DNA from 2 places in the Streptosporangium sp. NPDC048047 genome. Region 1 is predicted to be linked to the other one. Evidence: riboswitches for the same ligand, from Rfam matches in the RefSeq annotation. Region 1 holds a riboswitch; the other holds the start of a gene.

Region 1 (3,858 bases):
TGTCGCAGGTCCTTGGACGGGCGAGCGGACGCGCCCCGGGTCAGGGGAGGCCGTTGCTTCTGCGGTAGTCGTTCCACGCCCGGACGCAGAAGTCGTGGCGCCAGTCGTCCGGCCGGAAGTTGCGGCAGGCGTAGGCGGTGTCGAACCGCAGACCCACGCCGCCGGAGCCGTCGTGGCCGCCGGGACCGGCGGAGGTGTCCCGGGCGTCACGGGTGTCACGGGCCGGGGCACCGGGGGCGCCGCCGTCGGCCCGGCCCCGCGGTCCGGCCTCGGGGGCGGGCGCCCCCGGGCCGCGCCCGTGTCCGTGCCCGCGGTCGTGCGGGGCGTGCGGCGGGCGCGAGAGGCCCCGTGTCTCCCGGTGGCCCGGCCCGCCGCCTCCGGCCCCCGCCTCCGTTCCCGCTTCCGTCCGCGTAGCGGCCTCCGGCGTACGGCGTGCCGCGGCGTGCCGCCGCTCCTCCCCCGGGGCGCGGCCGTCCGGGGTGTCCGCCGCGTCGGCCCGGGGCCGCACCAGGCGTGGTTTCAGCTCGCGGACGACCATGACCCTGCCGGGTTCGGCGGAGGGCGTGCGGGCGGCCTGCGGCGGGTGGACGACCGCGGTGCCGTGCGGGGCGAGCGACGGCGCGGGCTGCGGGGCCGCCACGGCGGAGGGCCGGTCGTCCAGCGGGGACCAGCCGGAGGTCCAGACGCCGAGCCCGGCGGCCGCCAGGAAGGCGCCGATCAGCGCCGGGCGCAGCAGCCGGTCGCGCCGGAGACGCGGACCCGTCCAGGAACGCGGCCGTTCCCCGGCCGGGTGGCGCGGCCGGCCGGCGAGGGCGATGCCGGCGTCCACCAGCGAGCCGTGCATGAACGGGTCTCCGGGGCTCTGCGCCGGACCGTCGTACCGGGCCTCGGGGCGGACCGGCGGACGGGACGGGGACGCGGCGGACCCGGGCGGGCCGCCCGGGGGCCCGCCGTACGGCATGCGACCGCGGGGGCCCGCACCGGAACCGCGCCCGCGGGCCGGACCATGATCATCCTGCATCTCGCCTCCCCGTCGCCGGATCCGATCTCCCCCCAGCCTGCCGAACATCACGGTCCGTACGCGTCAGGTAACGGCGCGCTCTTACGGAGCTGTTACCAAGGGGACACCACGAATCCCTACAGACCGGACGTATGGCCGAGATGCGGCCGCCGTGGCGACCGCCGGGAAGTCCGGTCGCCACGGCGGGCGGCCCGGTTCCCGCCCGGTCCGGGACGGCGAGGCGTCAATTTTTACCATGGGCCCCGATCCCCTGCGGGCAGGGTGGTCCGGCACCCTCCCGATCACCGGCGCGATCCGCTCCGTCGCAGGTCACTTGCCCTTTCCGTGGGGCAACGCATACCTTTTGTCATCGCGGCGCGAAAGCCGCCCCAGCGGCACGAGAGCCGCTCCATCGACCGGACCCGACGCCGTTTCCGTGGCAATGCCCGCCGACGGCGTGCGGACGCCGAATCCGCGCCTTCCCAGCGGAACCGGGGACCCACCTTTTCTGGGGTGAATCGGACGACCTCTCATCGAAGCGTCCGTAGGGCACTTCCATGCCCGAACCCGACAGCTAACCCGGTAGGCGACATGGAAGCAAGGAGCCGACACCCCATGCGCAACCCCCGGATCAGCACGCTCGGAAACCGTCTCGGCCTGGCCCTCGCGGGCACGGTCCTGACCGGCGCCGCCCTCGGCGGCATCGCCCCCGTCACGGCCTCCGCCTCGCCCGCCGGGCAGGTCACGGCAGCCCAGCGCGTCTCCCAGCAGGAGGCGGGCCCGCTCACGTACGGACTGGACGTCTCCAACTACCAGCCCGCCTACGACTGGAGCACCAGCTCCGCCCAGTTCGGCATCATCAAGGCCACCGAGGGCACGACGTTCCGCGACCGCTCCTTCGCCAGGCACTGGAGGGAGCTGGACAAGAAGGGCATCGTGCGCGGGGCCTACCATTTCGGCCACCCGGGCAACGACCCGATCGCCGAGGCCGAGCACTTCCTGTCCGTCGTGGACGCGCAGCCCGCCAGGCGCGGCGACCTGCTCGTCCTGGACCTGGAGGCCACCGACGACCGCTCCGTCGAGCAGGTCAACGCCTGGGCCAAGGCGTGGCTGGCACACGTGAAGGCCAGGACCGGCGTCACGCCGATGTTCTACAGCGGTCTGAACTTCGCCGAGACCTACGGCGCGGGGCTGGAGCAGTACCCGCTGTGGGTGGCCGCCTACGGCCGGGAGAAGGGCGCCGTGACGCCCCCGGCCGGCTGGAAGGCGTGGACGATCCACCAGTACTCGGACTCGCCCATCGACCAGAACGTCTCCGCGCTGAGCCCGGACCAGCTCCGCGCCCTGGGCCGCCGGTCGGCGTGACCGGCGGGCCGACGATGGTGTTGACGCCGCCGGGACCGTAGTAGTCCGAGGCCCGGCCGAGGGCGACGCGCAGTTCGCCGGAACGGTGGGCGGCCAGCAGCGCCTCGGCCATCTCGGCGCGTACCCGGCCCCTGGGGTCGGCGGCGGCGTACGGCAGGTCCTCGGTCAGGGGTCCGTCGGCGGGGCCGTACATGTACAGGTTGTCGGCGAGGACCAGTTTCGCGCCGGCCGCGGCCGCGCCCCGGCGCACCGCGCCGGTCATGCGGGGGAACTCCTCCACCCACCGGTCGTAGGCGGGGGCGGCGCAGTGGTGGACGACCTCGGCCCCGGCGCAGGCGGCCTTGGCGCCCTCGGCGGTGGTCACGTCACCTCGGTGGACCTCGACGCCGTGCGGCTCCGGCACCCGGCCGCTGCGGTTGACCGCGCGGACGCGGTGCCCCCGGGAGACGAGCTCGCGGACCACGGAGCCGCCGATGGCTCCTCCCGCGCCGAGGACGACGTGCAGATCAGATGCAGGGGGGCATGACGCCTTCCCGTTCGCGGATTTCGAAGAAGCGCCATGAAACGGCGTCGCGACACGACTGTCAAACGGGCCACCGGCCCGGCAGGCCCCCGATCCCCGCGGGCGTCGCGCCGGGTTCCGGCCGAGGGGTCAACCGCCGGCCACCAGGGCCACGATGTCCTCGACGCGCACGATCTCGCCGCGCGCTCCCCAGTTGCCCTCCGGAATCTCGTTGATGTGCACCCACGCGGTGGCGGCCTGGGTGAACCGTTCCGGATCCTCGTCGGCGTCCGCGAGCACCCGCGTGACGCGCCGCACGATGTCGCGGCGTTTGCCGTCGTCCATCGAGCCGGCCGGAACCCCCACCCGCACCACGTACTTCGGCTTCTCCCCGGCGGGCAGTCGCCGGCCGCCGACGAACCAGGCGTCGACCTCGTTCACCACCAGCCACGAGATGGACCTGGCCGTCTCGGTGTCCGGGGCGCCCTCGGCGATCATCACCTCCGACACCAGCCGCCCGCCGATCATCTCGCGGCGTTCCTGGTCGAGCGATCCCTTGGGGACGAACAACTCCACGAACGGCATCTGTCAGTCCTTTCATTGAACTCTTGATCCACGAACGTACAGCAGTGAGTTCAATGATTCAACTGACTATGCTGGGGTCATGCAACGGATCAGCTTCGCGGAGATGCACTGCTCGATCGCACAGTCACTGGAGCGCGTGGGCGAGTGGTGGACACTGCTGATCGTGCGGGACATCCATCTGGGCCTGCACCGGTTCGACGACATCGCGGAGAACCTCGGCATCTCCCGCAACCTGCTCACCCGCCGGCTCGAGACGCTGGTCGCCGGCGGCATCGTGGAGCGCCGGGCCTACCAGAAGCGGCCGCCACGGCACGAGTACCACCTCACCGAGGCCGGCCTCGAACTCGTGCCGGTGCTGATGGCCCTGATGGCCTGGGGCGACAAATGGGTGACACCGGCAGGCGGT
Region 2 (3,858 bases), on a different contig from region 1:
ACCGCACCGCGCCGGCGGGGACCGCGTCCCGCCCGGCCAGTTCCTCCCACAGCCGCCGGTAGGGGTGCCGCTCGGCGTGGGTCTGCCGCTCGTCGTCGAGGGCGCGGAGCTTGACCACGACGTCCAGGTCCGGCCGCCGCCCGGCCAGATCCGCCAGGGACAGCAGGATCCGTTCCCGGTCCTCTCTGCGCCTGGGCACCTTGGCCTGGGCGGCGAACACCACGCGGTCGCGCGGCCCGGCGGGGGGCGGGGCCTGCCCCGCGGGCAGGAACGGCAGCCGGGCCAGGCCGACCGCGCCGCCGCCGCCCAGCCTCCGGCCGAGTTCGGTGAACTCCGCCACCTCCCGGCCGCTGTGCAGGACGAACAGGTCGCAGCCGCTGCGGAACAGCCATGCCTTCTCGGTGGCGGGGACGGAGATGCCGGGCAGCCCGGAGACGAACACCGGCCTGGGCGAGAGGCCGGCGAGCACCTCACCGACCAGCACGTCAACCACCGGGCCGGTGCAGGCGGCCAGCACCGCGTCGGGCCGCAGCCGTTCGGCCGCCCGGCGCAGCGCCCGCGCCGACAGCACGGGAGGGTCGGCGGCCACCCCGGTGACGGCCGCGCGGATCTGCGCCGGCGAGGGCGCGATGGGGGTACGGATCACCGCGAGCTCCGCCGTACAGCCGCCGGGAAGGCCCGCGAGCAGGTGGGCGGCCCACTTCAGATAGGAATCCGAGTCGGCCACGGCCAGGACCTTCACTTTTTGACTCCGGTGTCGTGAGGAGCGGACATCGACAGGTGTGAGCGGAGGGAGGGCACCGCCAGGGCGGTCCACCAGTCGTCGGGGACGTCCACCGCCTCCACGGTGACGCCCCGGGGTGCCAGCAGGACCCGTAGCGAGGTGACGGCGGTGGACGGCAGGCTGAGCACCCGCTGCCCGGCGTCCAGTCCCCGCAGGGTCATCTCGGCGGGGGCCCCGGCGTCGTAGACGGTGACGCCGGGCTGCGCGCCGATCCGTTCGAGGTCGCCGGGGTCCTCCCGGCGGTGCGGGAAATAGGCCATCGGCCCGGCCGCGCCCACCCCGGCGAGCCAGGTGAGGTAGCGGTCGCGGTGGATCAGGCCGTTGCGCACCAGTGAGGTGCCGAGGACGACCGTGGGCTCCTGCGGCCGGGGCCGGCGCAGTGGCTGCGCGCGCAGCCAGGTGAAGTCGTGGACGACCAGTTCGGCTCCCCTGCCGCGTACGGCGCGCGCCAGGTCGTCCGGGACGGGCATCGCGGTGAAGACCGTCAGCCGGCCCGACCGGGCGGCCGAGCGCAGTCGCAGACCGGCCGCCGCGCCGAGGACGGAGCGCGACGGGCCCGCGGTGGCCCGGGCCCGTAGCAGCGGCCTGCCGGGGGGCCCGGCGAGCAGTTCCAGGAGCCTGATCGTGGCCAGCCCGTCGTCGACGACCACGATCCGTCCGGGGAGTGCGGTGAGCCAGCGGGCCTGGACCCGGCCGGAGAAGGCGTCGCCGATCACCCAGGTGATGCCCCGCCGGGGCCTGGGCGGCCCGGGGGCCGGGTCGGCCTGTTCCAGCCCCGGGGGAAGGACGAGGCGGGACAGTTCCCGGCGGGTGGCGGTCAGCGGGCGCGAGCCGGCACGGGGTACCACCCGGACGGGGGCGCCGAGCAGCCCGGCGTGGCAGGCCTCGACCACGCAGAGCAGTTGCAGGGGGGACTCCGCCCAGGCGATGGCCGAAGGCTGTTCCCGCGCGTGGTCCCGCCCCTCCTCCACGCCGGGCGATGACCCGTTCACGATCGCCTCACCGTAACCGTGACGCCTTACGCGGCCGGGAACCGCGGATGAACATCCGAGCACGCGCGCCCGGCGACGTGACGCCCGGCAAGGCGCTGAACAGGTAAAACGATCCCCCTTTAAAAAGATCTACGTTAGGGGGCGATTCAGCCGGGAAGAACCGTTCGTCGCGCCGGGGCGTCGCCGGTTCCGCGGTGCGGAAATCCCTGTGCCGCAAGGGTTTGCGGCTTTTGCGAAAGCCTTTGGCCCGAAGTCGCCGATCTTCGGACCGAGAAGCCGGCGATCACCGATATTCGGCGTTTTCCCAAGTAAAGGCAATGCGGGAGCTTGCAATCGGCCTGGAGCAGCACGTACGTTCTACTCGTTCGCGATGAGTACCGAGGTCCACAGACCCATCTCTCGTCGACACATTGCCCGACCGCGCATCATCACGACGGATCACTCCGTCGATGGGCGCGGCCGCCGAATCCGCGGCTCTCGCGGAACCGGGGAACCACTTCATGGGGTGAATCAGCGCGTTCGCGCGCCGTAGGGCACTTCCCAGCCCGAACCCGTCAGCTAACCCGGTAGGCGGCATGGAAGCGACGCAAGGAGCCGAACTCTCCCATGGCCAAGAACCGCCTCACCCCCGGGAAGCACAGCCTGGTCCGCGCCCTCGTGGGCGCGTCCATCGTCCTCGCCGGCGGTGCCGTGACCACCGTTCCCGCCCTCGCCGACAGCCACGCCTCCGGCCCGCAGGCCGGGTCCGTCACCGAGAACGCCGCGGCCTCGTCCGAGACCCAGGCCCAGAACCTGCCCAAGGTCAGCGCCCAGCAGGTCCTCGACATCGCCGCCCAGCAGATCGGCGTCTCGGAGAACGCCGCCGGCGGCGGCACCAAGTTCCATGCCTGGTACCTCTCCAGCCAGCGCGCGAAGGAGACCGTCGCCCGCGACGGCGGCAGGATCCAGGACTACGCCAACGCCCCCTGGTGCGCGATGTTCGTCTCCTGGGTCGGCGAGCAGGCCGGTATCCGGCCCACCATGGGCTGGGACGCCTACACCGTCAGCTACGCCAAGTGGTTCGCCGACAACGGACGCTGGGGTCAGACCCCGAAGCCCGGCGCCGTGGTCTTCTTCGACTGGGGCGGCAGCAAGGACATCGACGCCATCGACCACGTGGGTCTCGTCAAGAAGGACAACGGCGACGGCACGATCACCACGATCGAGGGCAACACCGGCAACGGCAAGGTCGAGGAGCGTGTCCGGCCGGTCGCCCAGGTCGACGGCTACGGATACCCGGCCTACAACGGCTGACGGACGACTCCGGTCTTCCGTTCCCCTCTCCCCTTCCCTCGTCCGCTCCCGTCCCTCCGGGAGCGGCGAGGACCGGCGGACGACGGACGGCGACCCGGCACGACCGGGTCGCCGTTTCGGCTTTCCGGCCGGGACCTTATCGCCGCGAGGAAGGGCCGGACGATCCCCGATGCACTGGATGATCCCGGTTGGTGAGCGTTCGCCGCGTCGTGTCATGTTGGGGTGGGAGCGCTCCCAAGCGCCCGATCGCACAGTTTGTCACCTTAACGACTGTTCGCCGAGCTGAAACACCCGCGATGTAACGGTTACGTTTCGGCATATTGACGCGCCGGTTGCCCATCGTCCAGTCTTCGTGGGAGCGCTCCCAAAAGCTGCCCGCGCGCAACCCATCGCCGATCGCGTTCGTCGGGGGCCGGTTCGCGATGTCACCTCCCAATCGATTCGGGCGACCACCTGAGAGGGGTCCGGAATGTTGAACACCAAGCGACACGGCAAGCTCGCCGCCGTCGTGGTGATGACCGCCGCAGCACTGGCGGTCACCTCCTGTAGTTCGAGTGAGCCCGCCAAGAACACGGCCGCCTCGGGCGGCTCGGCCTCCGAGCCGGTGACCATCACCGTGCAGACCTTCGGCGGCGGCGCGAACTTCGGCTACAAGAAGGCCGTCGAGACCTGGAACGCGTCCCACCCGAACATCCAGATCAAGCACGAGAACCCGACCGACCGGTTCGAGGACGTCTTCCTGCCCCAGCTCCTGCAGCGCCTGCAGGCCGGCAGCGGCGCGGCCGACGT

What was found. A riboswitch is a leader RNA that binds a small molecule or an ion and turns the genes downstream of it on or off. The one in region 1 is predicted to bind cyclic di-AMP.
Region 2: it holds a riboswitch for cyclic di-AMP, as region 1 does, so the genes downstream of both, AB0D67_RS31930 (CHAP domain-containing protein) here and AB0D67_RS09605 (GH25 family lysozyme) in region 1, are expected to answer to the same signal.

What each region holds. Positions count from the first base shown of each region.
Region 1 is NZ_JBEZNH010000008.1:53,269-57,126, forward strand. Features, by position in the region: gene AB0D67_RS09600 (hypothetical protein) at 41-844, opposite strand; cyclic di-AMP (ydaO/yuaA leader) riboswitch at 1,455-1,604, shown strand; gene AB0D67_RS09605 (GH25 family lysozyme) at 1,616-2,365, shown strand; partial or broken gene AB0D67_RS09610 (NAD-dependent epimerase/dehydratase family protein) at 2,406-2,870, opposite strand; gene AB0D67_RS09615 (tautomerase family protein) at 3,018-3,452, opposite strand; gene AB0D67_RS09620 (helix-turn-helix domain-containing protein) at 3,532-3,858, shown strand, end outside.
Region 2 is NZ_JBEZNH010000055.1:19,107-22,964, reverse strand. Features, by position in the region: gene AB0D67_RS31940 (DUF6716 putative glycosyltransferase) at 1-727, opposite strand, end outside; gene AB0D67_RS31935 (hypothetical protein) at 739-1,776, opposite strand; cyclic di-AMP (ydaO/yuaA leader) riboswitch at 2,227-2,364, shown strand; gene AB0D67_RS31930 (CHAP domain-containing protein) at 2,383-3,069, shown strand; gene AB0D67_RS31925 (ABC transporter substrate-binding protein) at 3,539-3,858, shown strand, end outside.